One region of the Flagellimonas sp. L-11 genome, then DNA from elsewhere that is predicted to be linked to it. Evidence: riboswitches for the same ligand, from Rfam matches in the RefSeq annotation. Region 1 holds a riboswitch; the other holds the start of a gene.

Region 1 (7,740 bases):
TTGACGAGAAAAAATACGAGGACAAAGGATATTATATTATAAGAAACTAGGCATTGAAAATACTTGATCAGTATATACTAAGAAGATTTCTTTACAACTTCTTCAGTTCTTTTTTCATTCTCATCGTCATATTCATTTTTCAGGGAATATGGCTGTTCATTGATGATTTGGCGGGAAAAGGACTGGGCATGGTAATTATTGGCAAGTTTATTTTCTACTTTATCCCAACATTGGTGGACAAAGTGTTGCCACTTACGGTGCTCCTCTCCTCCATTCTTACCTTTGGTACGTTTGCAGAAAACTATGAGTTTGCCGCCATGAAGGCTTCCGGTATATCATTGCAACGCGGCATGCGAAGCCTTATCGTGTTTGTACTTTTCTTAGGTGTGGTCACTTTCTTTTTTGCCAATGATGTGATTCCAATATCAGAACAAAAAATGTTCAACCTAAGGCGAAACATTGCCAAAGTAAAACCTGCAGCCGCCATTACCGAAGGTGTTTTTAGTGATTTTGAAGGAACCGGCGAGGGCATGAACATTAAGGTGGACAAAAAGCATGGGGAGCAAGATCGCTTTTTGGACAATGTCATCATCCATAAAAAAACAGATCAGAACATCAACAATACAGTAATCAAGGCAAAATCCGGTGAGTTGATCAGTAGCGAAAAATCGGATATTATTCAATTGGTATTGAAAGATGGCAACTACTACGAAGATGTTATGCCCAAAGATGCCAAAGAACGACGAAAGCAACCGTTCGCCAAATCAAATTTTGAGACCTATACCATCAATATTGATATTTCGGAACTCAATGACCAGGATTTGGAAGAAGATCAGAATATCACCACAAACAAGATGAAAAATGTGGGGCGGCTGATCAAGGATATTGATTCCCTTCGCGAAAACAACCTTGAAAAAGTAGTTGCATTTTCCAAAAACGTCGTTAATCGCATGGGGGCATTTCCGCCCAAAGTGCCAAAAGATACTACCATGCAAAAATTGGAACTCATTCAACCTCAAAAAAAGGTGGAGGAGACCCAACAGGATTCCATTAGAACTATTGATCAATTTATAGAAAGTCTGGAACAATGGGAGCAAATTCAAGTAATGAAAAAAGCCCAGAACGAGGTTTCCAGTATATTGAACACGGTGACTTCCAAAAAGAACGAACTGCAAAGCAGGTACAAGTTCTATAACAGCCACATTCTATCGCTGCATCAAAAATATGCACTGGCACTTTCGTGCATTATTTTGTTTTTTGTAGGTGCACCTTTAGGGGCTATAATTCGTAAAGGAGGATTGGGATTGCCCATGGTGGTCGCTATTATTTTATTTTTAACCTATTATTTTATTGGTGTATTTGCCGGCAACTATGCAAAGGAAGGAAACATTCACCCCGCCATTGGGGCCTGGCTCCCAACAATGATTATGCTGCCCTTGGGCATATCTCTCACCAGACGTGCAACTGCGGATAAGGGGTTAGTAGGATTTGGTCACTTTATAGACCGGATTAAATCAATATTTAAAAAGAAAGATAAAGAAGCTGAAGATCAATGATCGCCAAGAACAAAAAAATACAACTAAACGCCATTGAAGAAGCCATTGCCGACGTTAGAGACGGTAAGGTAATTATTGTAGTGGATGATGAAAACAGGGAAAACGAAGGCGACTTTATTGCTGCTGCCGAAAAAGTTACCCCCGAAATGATCAATTTTATGGCCATGCACGGCCGTGGGCTTATCTGTGCCCCCTTAACCGAGGATAGATGCGAGGAACTGGAGCTGAACATGATGGTACAAAACAATACGGTATTGCACCAAACCCAGTTTACCGTTTCCGTGGATTTATTGGGGTATGGATGCACAACTGGTATCTCGGTACATGACAGGGCCAAAACCATTAGTGCCCTTGTAAACAAAGACACCAAACCCCACGAACTGGGAAAGCCTGGACATATTTTTCCGCTCAGGGCAAAAAATGGAGGCGTATTAAGGCGTACCGGGCACACCGAGGCTGCAATAGACTTTGCAAGATTGGCCGGGCTGGAACCTGCAGGTATTTTGGTGGAAATTTTGAACGAGGATGGAACCATGGCACGATTGCCGCAATTGATGAAGGTTGCCAAAAAATTTGACCTTAAAATTGTTTCCATTGAGGATTTGATTGCGTACCGCATGGAACACGATAGCCTTATAGAACTTAAAGAGGCATTTAACATAAGCACCAGATTCGGAGAATTTAGACTTCGGGCATATAAGCAGACAACAAACGATCAAGTACACATTGCCTTGCTAAGAGGAAATTGGAAAAGTGGAGAACCTGTTCTTACCCGTATTAATTCCACCCTAGTGAACAATGATATGCTGGGCACTTTGACCAACAATCCGGATGAGACACTGCAACGCATGTTCAATGCATTGAACGCCGAAGAAAAAAGTGCCATTATTTTTATAAATCAAGAAAACCAATCCATGAACCTATTGAGTAGATTGTCCGAATTCAAAAAGCTTCAGGAAGGGGGAATCAACAAGGCTCCAAAGATTGAAATGGACAACAAGGACTTTGGCATTGGTGCACAAATACTTCACGATATCAATATTTCCAAGATTCGATTATTGACGAATTCCGGACAAACCAAGCGTGTGGGCATGGTTGGTTATGGTCTTGAGATAGTGGAATATGTGAATTACTAATAGACAAATACAAGTTCAAGTTTGTCATTCTGAAAGTGTAAAACATTTGGAGAATCTTTCAACCAAAAAGCATTACTCTCATTACTGTAAAGATTAACTGATTCGTGGCCATTTGTGTAATTCATGTCTGTTGTTAGGCAGAGGTTATTGTAGTTTGATGCTCGATGCATGAAGTGTCACGTTGAGGCCTTCGGATACGCTCAGGATAAACTAAGGTTGAAATGTCGAAAGTCAGTGGTCAGGCGTGCCTTATCTTTGTATCGAAAAAGAGATTCTTCGTTTCACTCAGAACTACCATATTAATGAACTACCTCGGGACAAGCCAGTGAGGTATTCAAAAGAACAAACCTTAAGCCCATTTAATTGGGATTAATAAAACTAGTACTTCTAAAATATTAATCAAAAGTATAACCTGAACTTACCAGCCCATTAGACGGACAAGTTCAGGTTCACAAAAATTGATGTTACATATGGGCTTTATTAAAGGTTCAGTTTGAGACCCATCCTAAAATTTCGGCCACGAGTTGTGAATCCAAGCAATTCCCTGTAATCCTCATTCAACAAATTGTCCGCATTTACGAACACATTTAGCTTGTTTTTGATCAGTTCGTGTCCAATGGAAAAATTCAGTAAAGAAAAAGGTTCCAAAGCAATATCCGTAAAGGTTGCAAAATCCGTATCAAACCGTTCACCTGTATAAGCATAGCTTAACGATGCACTCGTACTCTCACAAAACTGGTACCACAAGGACACATTGGCTTTGTGTTTTGGAATACGGATGGCATTGTCCCCTTTGCGTTCCGTGAAGGTGTAATTGGCATTAACGCTAAAAGTGCTCCAAGGCAACCACGTAGTTTCCACCTCTACCCCATTGGCATCAATTTCATCCGCAATGTTAATACTCATAAAATTGGCATCGTACCCAATGGCATTGGTTTCATTTCTATCAAAATAAACAGTGCTAATTCTCAACTTTTCATTGAGTTTGAATTCAACACCCCCCTCAATGGTCGAGTTTTCTTCAGGTTCCAACTCCAGATTCCCGCCAAAGGCACCGAACAATTGCGTTAAATTCGGTGTGATGTACGATGTGGCATAAGACCCCATCATTTTCACATATCCGTTTTCAGTGTCAAAAACATAAGAAGGATTCACATTATACACAAAATGGTTTCCATATTCAGAGTGATTGTTCCATCTGGCACCCACATTCAAGTTCAGTCCAAAATCTGAAACATACACGACATTGGCATAAGGATCCACAATGGTAAAATCAACATCTTCTGTAAAAATAGCTTCATCCTTGATGTAATTCATTCCTAAAATGGTATGGAATTGCTCACCAAAAACATATTTGTTGTACAGGTCCAACACCCAATTGCTTCCCTCGGTGGTGCTTTCGCCAAAGGTATCATTGGCCACGGACTCATAATGGGTAAACGCTGTATTTAGATGGACCGAACCTTTCCCATAGCCATATTCGGATGACAACCCGACTCTTTGCTGCTCATTCTCACCCAAATTAGGTGCTTCTGCCTGTGTGGCATCGTACTCATTTTTAAACTTGGTCTGGTTTCCATAAACCTGAACCCCAAAAGCATCAGAGAATTGATACCCAAGCCTTAAATTGGCACTGTAATGTGAAAAAATATCCTCCTCATTCTCCGGCGTTACTGCAGCTGACAGGCCGCTTTTATATCTATTGGAAAAATCCACCCCGTAGGTAAACTTGTCCAAAGTACCGTTCACATTTGCCGAATTTTGAATACTCCCTAAATTATAATTTTGGTCATCTGCTGTTTGATTGGTGCCCACACTTGTTTCAAAATTTCCTGCAATCTTTTGTTTTGAAGCCCTTTTCGTAGTGATGTTGATCACGGCCGTAACCGCATTGGTACCATAAAGTGTACTGGCAGCCCCTTTCATGATCTCGATGGACTCTATGCTGTTTGGAGAAAGCAGCCGAAGATCGTACTCCGCCGAAAAAGTGGAGGGGTCCGACACCCGAACACCATCAATGATCACCAAAACCTGACGACCACGGCCACCACGGGCATAAACCCCAAGCACATCGCCATCCCTACCACGGCTACCGGCAATCTCGATACCACTTTTGGTGTTGATGATTTCCGCAACTGTCCTGCCTTGGTTGCGCTGCATTTCTTCGGCCGCAATCTTGATTACCGTTTTACCTGAGTTTTCTCTTTTCAACTCAAATTTTGAATCGCTAACAACAACCTCGTTCAGTCGCTGCACCTTAAGTGAATCTTGCTGTACGTTTTGCGCAAAAATTCCATTACCCGCCAAAAGGGCGGTAATTAACCATAAATGATTTTTTTTCATTTCGTTTAATTGAATAAACGGGAGAATAGTATGATATTCATACGTAAACTTTTATCCCGAAAGTTTAACATTGTTTGTTTGAATCTGGCAGGTCTCCTGGCTTGTGTTTTGCCTCCTACCTTCCCACCCATCGGGCAGTGGTTTTGAAGAAGAGACAATCGCCTACTGCGCACCTATGTTTAAAACATCGGTGCCGGTTCGGCACATACTTACAGTTGCGGGAACAGCTCCGGTTTTGCACCGGATTCCCTTTTAATCCCACGGAAAAAATCCGTGCGAACCAAAATTCGTGGCCAAAGCTAATCAATCTGTTTAATCTTTTATGCAAAAGTTTAAAATGATTTCATCTGTCAATCTGAGCTGTCATCCTAGCGCAGCCGAAGAATTCGTTTAGCATCCCAACCCACCTTTCCTTCGAGAAAATTCATGTAATTCGTGTCATTATATTATTGAAAAAATAGGTGAGGTGTCTTCCCGAAAACTTTCGGGACGCTCAACATGACAATTTTGACTTTAATGATGAGGTTCATCAAACTACAGAAATATTTAAATAATCTTACTTTTGGTTCATGGCAAAAAAACAGCAATCAATTTTATTTTTGGGATTCCTTTTGGTTTGGTTGATAGGTTGCAAGCAAGAAAAAAAATCGCAACCTGCTCAAAAACAGGGATCAACACCCTCCATAACCTATGCAACGGGTTTTACGGTAAAAAAAGAAGCCGATTTCACCGTTATTGAAGTCACTGCAGCTTGGCCTGGGGCCGATAACTTTAAATATGCCTTGGTACCTAAAGAAAAATTACCATCGATTACTTTCCCGCAAGGTGAATATGATGCCATTGTGGGTACCCCGGTCGAAAAAATAGTGCTCACTTCAACCACTCACATAGAGCCTTTAAAGCAACTCGGGGAACTCAAAAACATAGTCGGATTTCCCAACACCGATTACATTTCTTCACCAGAGGCAAGAAAGCTTGTGGAAAACGGTCAAATTCAAAACTTGGGCATGAACGATGTCCTCAACACAGAAATGGTGCTGATACTGAACCCTGAGCTCATCATCGGATTCAGTATTAACGAAGAAAACAAGGCGTATCATATTTTAGAACGAGCAGGAATACCCGTGGTTTACAATGGCGATTGGGTGGAGCAGACCCCATTGGGCAAAGCAGAATGGGTGAAGTTTTTTGCGCCCTTCTTTCAAAAAGAAAAATTGGGAGATAGCATTTTTACCGAAATTGAAGCATCCTATAAACAGGCCGCTGCATTGGCAAAAAAAGCAAAATCCAGACCAACAGTGCTAACTGGCGGATTATACAAAGACGTTTGGTACGTGGCAGGAGGCAGCAGTTGGATGGCCCAGTTCCTGAAAGATGCCAATGCCGATTATCTTTGGTCCAACACCGAAGAAACGGGAAGCATTGGTCTTAGTTTGGAGTCCGTTTTGGAGCAGGCACAAGATGCCGAATTTTGGTTTAACCCTTCTTCCCAAACTTCTTATAAGGAATTGAGCAATGCCAACACCCATCACCAACAATTTTATGCCTTCGCCAATAAAAAAGTGTATTCAAACGCCATTGAAAAGGGAGAAACTGGCGGGCTTATTTTTTACGAATTGGCACCGCACCGCCCAGATATTGTTTTGAGGGATTTCATCAAAATATTGCACCCGGAGCTATTGCCCGAGCATCAATTGCTGTTCATTAAACCATTACAATAAATGCAAGGAGCAAAAACATACCGGTTTTCCTTTCTGTTGTTGATACTGGCATTGATGCTGTCCTGTCTTCTCAACATTAGTTCGGGTTCCGTTTCTATTCCTTTTACAGATATGCTATCCACGCTTTTTGGAAAAACTTCGCAAGTTGCATCTTGGGAATACATTATCTGGGATTATCGGGTTCCCAAGGCGTTTACCTCCATTTTGGTGGGCGGAGGACTTTCCTTGAGTGGGCTTTTAATGCAAACCCTGTTCAGAAATCCGTTGGCAGGCCCTTTTGTACTGGGGATTAGTTCTGGGGCCAGTTTGGGTGCCGCCTTACTTTTGATGGGCGCTTCGTTGTTGGCAGGATATACTTCCATCTCTTTTTTGGGTGATGTTTCCCTGGCCATTGCCGCAAGTATTGGTAGTTTTTTGGTACTCTCCGTAGTAATGATTGTTGCCCAACGCGTGAAAGATACCATGGCTTTGTTGATCATTGGACTGATGTTCGGCAGCATCACCTCCGCAATTGTAAGTGTGTTGGCCTATTTTTCGAGTGCCGAGAACCTGCAACGCTTCATCTTTTGGTCCTTTGGAAGTGTGGGCAACCTTTCAACAGGGCAGTTACTTTTATTGCTTGTAATCGTTGCCTTGGGAGTTTTGCTCAGTATACTTTCCATAAAATCGTTGAACGCCTTTCTTTTAGGGGAACACTACGCACAGAGTTTGGGAATTTCCTTAAAAAAATCCAGATTGACCATAATTATCGCCACTGGGCTGTTGGCAGGAGGTATAACCGCATTTGCAGGGCCCATTGCTTTTGTTGGACTCGCTGTTCCACACCTTACCCGCCAAATTTTTGATACCATGGAACACAAAGTACTGATTCCCGCCGTAATGCTCTATGGTTCCATTTTAATGCTCCTGTGCGATACTTTGGCGCAATTGCCCAATTCCGCCAGTGTGCTGCCCATAAACGCCATTACATCCTTGGTTGGAGCT
Region 2 (7,740 bases), on a different contig from region 1:
TGGTATCCGCCTTGTATACCAATTTAAGATCTTTCATAAAATCCTTTTGATCCTTACTGGCAACGTACTTCATGCTATTGCGGATTTGGTGAACAATACACAGCTGAATATCTGTTTTGGGATAAACGGAATGAATAGCCTCACTAAAACCTGTGAGATTATCTGTACAGGCAATCAGGATGTCTTTTAACCCGCGGTTGTGTAAATGGGTCAAGACCTGAAGCCAGAAGTTGGCCCCTTCACTCTCGGAGATATACATCCCCAGGACTTCCTTTTTCCCAGCTTTATTTATTCCTAAAATATTGTACAGTGCCTTATGTCTTACTTTCCCTTCTTCCCGTACCTTGAAGTGCATCGCATCAAGCCATAGGATGCAATATACCGGCTCCAAGGGTCGGTCTTGCCATTCCTTTACTTTAGGAATAATACGGTCGGTAATATCACTTAAGACGTGGGTGGATATTTTAGAATCATACATCTCTTCTATATGAGCGGAGATATCACGAAGACTATTGCCCAGCCCATACATCCCTATGATCTGCTTTTCCAGGTTATCGGCCAGGATACGCTGACGCTTCTCCACGATCTGGGGCTCAAAGGTGCTGTCACGATCCTGAGGGGTGTTGATGGTGACATCCCCGTGGTTGCTCTTAAGGGTCTTTTTACCTTTGCCATTACGCTTGTTACCAGCTTGAAAGCCTTTCTCTTCATCCGAAAGATGGGAGGACATCTCTGCTTCCAAGGCCTCTTCCATAAACTCTTTAAGCATCGGAGCAAAAGCTCCATCCTTGCCCGTTAGGGATTCTCCTGATAAAAATTGTTTTAATGCTTTTTCCTTTAATTCTTTAATCTCTTCTTGTGTCATAATCTAGTCTAAAAAATTTATTATAATTTTCAAAGTCTAGACAGACTTGAGATTACACCCTCTGAGGAATCGTATAAAAATAGATTTGGCTTAGTGCAAAAGAATTGTTTAGATTTGGTGATGTGTTTATAACACGACTAACTAACTCAACCAAATTTTATAAAAGGAGTCCAATGTGGCTCCTTTTATTTTTCGTACCATACTCGAGTTTCTTCTTTTAAGTCCTTGCCATTTATTGGTATTGTCCAGATTTTCGCTATCCAACACCATCAATAGGGGCAGTCATCAAACTATTGGTTGTTTTCAGGTTCCTCCTTGCTCTTTTTGGACTTTTTGTAAAGTGGGATAAAGTAAGAGATGGAATAGTTGTAGTTCACACCAAAATTGCTCCCTTCTGTAACTTTGTTAAATCCGGGAATCCAAAGGTTGGGAAACGCTTCATCTTCTGTATTGGTGATCAAAAAGCCCAATCGGGCACTCATGCCCACAAAAATATTGGCAAACAGCTCTACTTTTGCACCCACAACAAATTCCAGCCAAGAGGCAGATAATCCGCTAAATTCACGGTTGGGGTTTTCGCCGGGCAAAAACTCTTTATTAAAGAAACGGTTTGTTTCGTAAAGGCTGTAATCGTTCAAGGTGTGGTTAAAACTTGCCACCGCATAACGCCCCCCAATGGTAATGGCATTGTTCATTCCATACCAATTTCGGTAGGTATTCATATCCACACCTGCTTTAATATAGCTTCCCGAGGTTTCGTAATCGTATAAAAGGGTGTTGTTCAAACTTTCGTTCTGCCTCTTGGTTTCGTTCCCTAATTCGGCGGCCAAATACAATTTATGGGTAAGTCGGTAGTCGCCCACCAATTCTAGCCCAGTGTAATCTTCATCCATAAAGGAAAGTACCAATTTGCTAATGTCTGCACCTACGCGAAGCCCATACTGATCTTTATATTCAATTGTATCCTTTTGTTGAAGGTCGATAGGTTCACTTTGTGCTTGCACCAAAATTGGCAGCAGGCCAATAAAAATGCTAATGAAATATTTTGACATGGATGTTATCGGTGTTTTCTACGTTAGGTTGAACGACCTTAATATCTTGGATCCAATTCTCGGCACTTTCCGGTACGGCAACGGTGATGTTGTTATAATTGAATACAAACCCGCAGGCCCTTGAGATAAAAGCTTCACCAAGGTCGTAAGAAATGGTTAAGGTGTCAATATTTCCAATTTCCTGTTCCGTTTCATCATCATCCCGTGAACCAGAAATAATCTGGTACATGGTACTTGTTGCACTGCTCCTTAAGGGAACCATCAATGAATCTGGCGAATTTGCTCTGTCACTAAAAGAATCATTGGTCAAAATACTGTCTATATCCAAACTTTTGATTCGTATCGATGAAACTCTTTTTACTGCAGTGGTATCATCAATGTTAAAAAAACCAATGACCATCAGTGGTGTGTCACCCTCAACGCAGATATCATCCTTTTCACAGGATGAAACAAAATAGAGCATTGATGCAATAAGTAGGATGGGGATTATTTTCTTCATTCCGGTTAGCTGTGGATTTTAATTCAAAAACTACACCCGTTTTTCCAAAAGTACAACATTTTCAACGTGGTGTGTCTGCGGGAACATATCTACGGGTTGCACCTTGGTGACTTTGTATTTTTCTTTCATAAGAGCCAAATCCCTGGCTTGGGTTGCGCTGTTACAGCTTACGTACACAATTTTAGGTGAGGCTACTTGCAAGAGTTGTTCCACCACCTGTTTGTGCATGCCGTCCCGTGGAGGATCGGTTATGATCACGTCGGGCTTACCGTGTTCTGAAATAAAGCTATCGTTGAACACATTTTTCATATCGCCGACAAAGAATTCAGCGTTGGAAATGTTGTTGTGAAGCGCATTGGCCTTGGCATCTTCAATGGCCTCGGGTACGGACTCCACACCAATAACCTTTTTTGCATTTTTAGATATAAATTGGGCTATGGTCCCCGTTCCAGTATATAAATCGTATACCAATTCGTCTCCGGTGAGTCCAGCAAAATTCCTTGCTACTTTATAGAGCTCATGGGCCTGTTCCGAATTGGTTTGATAAAATGATTTTGCATTGATCTTGAACTGAAGCCCTTCCATTTCCTCAAAAATATGGTCACGGCCTGCAAAACAAATTACTTCCTGATCGTAAATCGTATCGTTTCCTTTGGAATTGATGACGTAGAGCAAGGCAGTTATCTCCGGGAATGTTTCCTTTAAATGATTTAGGAGCAGTTCGCGATGCTGTGTATTTTCTTCGAAAAATTGTACGAGCACCATAATTTCCCCGGTTGATGACGTTCGCATCATCAACGTTCTTAAAAGTCCTTCCTGTCTTCTGGGGTTGAAAAAGGTGAGGCCATTTTTATTGGCAAAATTTTTCACCTCTAACCGTATGGCATTGGAAGGGTCTTGCTGTAAATGGCACTTTTTAATATCCAAAATCTTGTCCCACATGCCAGGAATATGGAATCCCAATGCATTTCTGTCCTCAATTTCGATATCGGAGTTGATTTCCTCTTGGGTCAACCATCGGCTATCGGAAAACGAGAACTCCATCTTGTTCCTGTAAAAGTACTGCTCTTTAGAACCTAGAATGGGGGTTATTTCCGGAAGATCGAGATGACCAATGCGCTTAAGGTTGTTCTCGACCTCTTTTTGCTTAAAATAGAGCTGATGCTCATACCCCATGTGCTGCCATTTGCAGCCGCCACATACACCAAAATGCTCGCAAACAGGTTCGGTTCTTTTATCGGAAAGGGTGTGGAAGTTGGTGGCAACCCCTTCAAAATAGGCTTTTCGTTTTTTGGTGGTCGTTACATCCACCACATCTCCGGGAACGGCATTGGTAAGGAAAATTACACGTCCGTCAGGGGCCTTGCCCACGGATTTTCCCTTTGCACCGGCATCGACAACCTCTACGTTTTCAAACGTTTTTCTCCTTTTGTTTTTACGCATGCCGCAAAAGTAAGTTCTTTTTGGTATTTCACAGAACGCAGCTTCTTAAATTGCATCTAAACTTTCGGTGGTTCAATCGGGAATCACATTCTGAAAAATTACATTTTCACCGATTAATTTGTAATTTGCGGGCACTCCAAGGGATGATTTCTCTCCCACGCTGCTTTTTCGAAACTTCGAAAGAATAAAGGTACAGTAGGAATGGTTATTTTATCAATTTTAATCATTTAATGAAATGGCTGTTTTAGATCATTTAACATCGCAGCAAGCGATAGAGTTGGAAAACAAGTACGGAGCACACAATTACCACCCACTTCCTGTGGTCTTGAGCAAGGGTGAAGGGGTTTATGTGTGGGATGTGGAAGGAAAAAAGTATTATGATTTCCTCTCCGCATATTCTGCCGTAAACCAAGGACATTGTCACCCCAAAATTATTGGTGCCATGATGGAGCAAGCAAAAACATTGACCTTGACTTCGCGGGCTTTTTATAATGATATGTTGGGCAAGTACGAAAAATACGCAACCGAAACCTTTGGCTTTGATAAGTTGTTGCCCATGAACACAGGGGCAGAGGCCGTTGAGACCGCCTTAAAAGTATGCAGAAGATGGGCTTACCAGAAAAAAGGCATCCCAGAAAACCAAGCCAAAGTGATTGTTTGCGAAAACAATTTTCATGGCAGAACTACCACTATTATTTCTTTCTCCAATGATGAAGTGGCGAGAAATAATTACGGCCCGTATACCGAAGGTTTTGTAAAAATCGAATACGATAATTTGACAGCACTGGAAAATGCCCTAAAAAGTAATCCACACGTTGCCGGATTTTTAGTGGAACCCATTCAAGGTGAGGCCGGGGTCTATGTGCCATCAGAAGGATATTTGAAAAAAGCCAAGGCCCTTTGCGAAAAACACAATGTACTTTTTATTGCCGATGAAGTTCAGACCGGTATCGCAAGAACGGGCAAAATGTTGGCGGTAGACCATGAAGAAGTGAAGCCAGATATTTTGATTTTGGGCAAGGCCCTTTCTGGAGGGGTTTATCCGGTTTCTGCAGTTTTGGCCAACGACCCTATTATGGAAGTAATCACTCCTGGAAGCCACGGAAGCACCTTTGGTGGAAATCCAGTTGCCGCTGCGGTAAGTACGGCCGCCTTGGAGGTGATTAAGGAAGAAAATCTAGCACAGAATGCCGAAGAATTGGGGGAATTGTTCCGCGCAGCGTTGAACAAGTTTATCCCATCTTGCGATTTGGTGGTTAAAGTACGTGGCAAAGGGTTGCTCAATGCCATTGTAATCAACGATACGGAAGAGAGCTCGACCGCTTGGGATATTTGTATGGCATTGAAGGAGAATGGATTGTTGGCAAAACCAACGCATGGCAACATTATCCGTTTTGCACCACCTTTGGTAATGAACCGAGAGCAGTTGATGGATTGTGTTTCCATAATCATCAAAACGCTACAGGATTTTTCTAAGTAGATTAAAATAAAAATATAAAAAGGTCTAAAAAGCAGCAAAATTTTGATTTTGTCAGGTTGAGTGCAGTCGAAACCCATTGATTATCAAATTGACTTAGGTTCTCAACTGCGCTCGAACTGACTCAGGTAATAAGCTTTTTAGACCTTTTCTTTTCATAACACCTAGCTGATTTCTAACAAAAAATACTGGCTTGGTATGGAATTCCCAATACGTTTGTTAAAATCACCGTGCCCTCAAAGTAAGTGTTGGATTGGCGTTTAAATATAATATTGCATTTTATGGCAATGAAGTAAATTATTATTAGGTACAAACATAATCAACAAGAAAAAGTAAATGGGGACTGTGGGATGAAAGATAATTTACCTATTCGTTATCCCTTAATAATTTTAATGGCTACATTTACATTTCAATAAGTTCTTTACTTAATTTCTTTATCATAGCGGTAAGGGTCCCCTTCGAAGGTTGGGGTTAAAAGGGAATCGTGTGAGAATCACGAGCTGACGCGCAACTGTAAGTCCGATCCTGTTTTACGGGATAGTATGTTTTTACCAATAGTGCCATTGTCCTCAAAGTGGGGGCGAGAAGGCCGGTAGGAATCGAACAAGCCAGGATATCTGCCCATATCGTTCCTACATTGTAGGATTTTGACGGTGCCTTCGCGTTAAGGGCAAGTCGGGCGTGTTTATTTCTTTCTCTGGGTTTTCCTATAGAAAATATAGCGTTCTTCTTGTTTAAGGCATTGCGAAGTTGAGCTAAGGAGCTTTTATCTAATTGTTCAATTTTATAAAAGCTTTAGCAATGAAAACAAGCAATTTGGGCTACCCAAGAATCGGGGCCCACCGTGAGCTAAAAAGAGCTTGCGAAAAGTACTGGTCGGGCAGGATTACTTTGGAAGATCTGCTCCATGCTGGTAAGAGTATCCGAGAGGAAAATTGGAAACTCCAAAAGCAAAAGGGAATCGACCTTATCCCTTCGAACGATTTTTCCTTTTACGACCAAGTTCTGGATACCATCCTCATGGTTGGTGCTATCCCTGAACGGTACAAGAATGCACAGGACACCAAGAGTACTCTTTTGGACCTCTATTTTGCCATGGCAAGGGGGGTGCAGAAAGATGGTGTGGATGTTATTGCCATGGAGATGACCAAATGGTTTGATACCAATTATCATTACATCGTTCCAGAGTTTACCAAAGACCAAGAATTTGAACTGCTTTCATCAAAGATCGTCGATGAGTTTAATGAGGCAAAGGCAATGGGAATACACACCAAGCCTGTGATTCTGGGGCCTGTTACCTATTTATTGTTGGGAAAAGAAAAAGAAGAAGGGTTTCATAGGCTGGATCTTTTGCCCAAACTACTTCCCATATATTGTTCCATTTTAAAACGATTGTTGGATTCAGGTGCAACTTGGATACAGTTTGATGAACCTATACTATCCACAGACCTTTCGGACAAGGAACAAGAAGCCATCAAAAAAGTTTACCAAGAAATCGCGACAGCGTTTCCTACCCTAAAAATGCTGTTGGCCAATTATTTTGGAGATTTTGGAGATAATCTGGATACGGCACTATCATTGCCTGTTTGTGCCCTTCATCTGGATCTTAAGCGAAGCCCGAATCAATTGGACACCGTCTTGGAATTGGGAAAACTCAATAAAAAAATATCCTTGTCCTTGGGTGTGGTCGATGGTCGCAATGTATGGAAAAATGATTTTAAAACTTCTTTGGAGTTTGTTCAAAAGGCAAAGACACAACTAGGGGAAGAACGTGTGATCTTGTCCCCATCATGTTCCCTGCTTCATGTTCCATATGATTTGGAGCTTGAGAAAAATGAACAAGTGCTTCACGAAGATGTAAAGGACTGGATGGCCTTTGCCAAGCAAAAATTGGAAGAACTCCAAAGCCTGAAGCTTTTAGCTAGTGTCCCCAATTATGAATCCCATCAACATTTTATAGCGAATTTGGCTTCAATGGAAAAGAGAAAAAATTCCACATTGATTCATAAACCCAAGGTAAAAAAGCGGGTGGAACAGCTTCATGAAAAGGATTTCTACAGAAAATCCCCTTTTAAAAAAAGAAAGGTACTTCAAGAAGCTCACTTAAATTTGCCCCTGTTTCCCACGACCACCATTGGCTCTTTTCCCCAGACCCAAGAGGTAAGACGGGCCAGGTCATTGTTTAAAAAGGGAGAGCTGAGCGAACAGGCGTATGTTGATTTTCTGATAAAGGAAACTACTGATGCCATTGCTTTTCAAGAAGAGGTTGGACTAGATGTGCCTGTGCATGGTGAATTTGAGCGCAACGATATGGTGGAATACTTTGGGGAGCAATTGGACGGGTTTGTTTTTTCTCAAAATGGTTGGGTGCAAAGTTATGGATCCCGTTGTGTAAAGCCCCCTA

The links. A riboswitch is a leader RNA that binds a small molecule or an ion and turns the genes downstream of it on or off. The one in region 1 is predicted to bind cobalamin.
Region 2: another riboswitch for cobalamin. It lies ahead of metE (5-methyltetrahydropteroyltriglutamate--homocysteine S-methyltransferase); the one in region 1 lies ahead of AC13CC_RS17485 (TonB-dependent receptor plug domain-containing protein).

What each region holds. Positions count from the first base shown of each region.
Region 1 is NZ_JBSXNR010000081.1:127,591-135,330, forward strand. It holds gene lolA1 (outer membrane lipoprotein periplasmic chaperone LolA1) at 1-50, shown strand, start outside; gene AC13CC_RS17475 (LptF/LptG family permease) at 54-1,556, shown strand; gene ribB (3,4-dihydroxy-2-butanone-4-phosphate synthase) at 1,553-2,692, shown strand; gene AC13CC_RS17485 (TonB-dependent receptor plug domain-containing protein) at 3,173-5,035, opposite strand; cobalamin riboswitch at 5,105-5,335, opposite strand; gene AC13CC_RS17490 (ABC transporter substrate-binding protein) at 5,605-6,756, shown strand; gene AC13CC_RS17495 (FecCD family ABC transporter permease) at 6,757-7,740, shown strand, end outside.
Region 2 is NZ_JBSXNR010000057.1:90,006-97,745, reverse strand. It holds gene AC13CC_RS09215 (IS256 family transposase) at 1-865, opposite strand, end outside; gene AC13CC_RS09210 (DUF6048 family protein) at 1,156-1,917, opposite strand; gene AC13CC_RS09205 (DUF6452 family protein) at 1,898-2,416, opposite strand; gene rlmD (23S rRNA (uracil(1939)-C(5))-methyltransferase RlmD) at 2,447-3,859, opposite strand; gene rocD (ornithine--oxo-acid transaminase) at 4,095-5,339, shown strand; cobalamin riboswitch at 5,769-5,975, shown strand; gene metE (5-methyltetrahydropteroyltriglutamate--homocysteine S-methyltransferase) at 6,138-7,740, shown strand, end outside.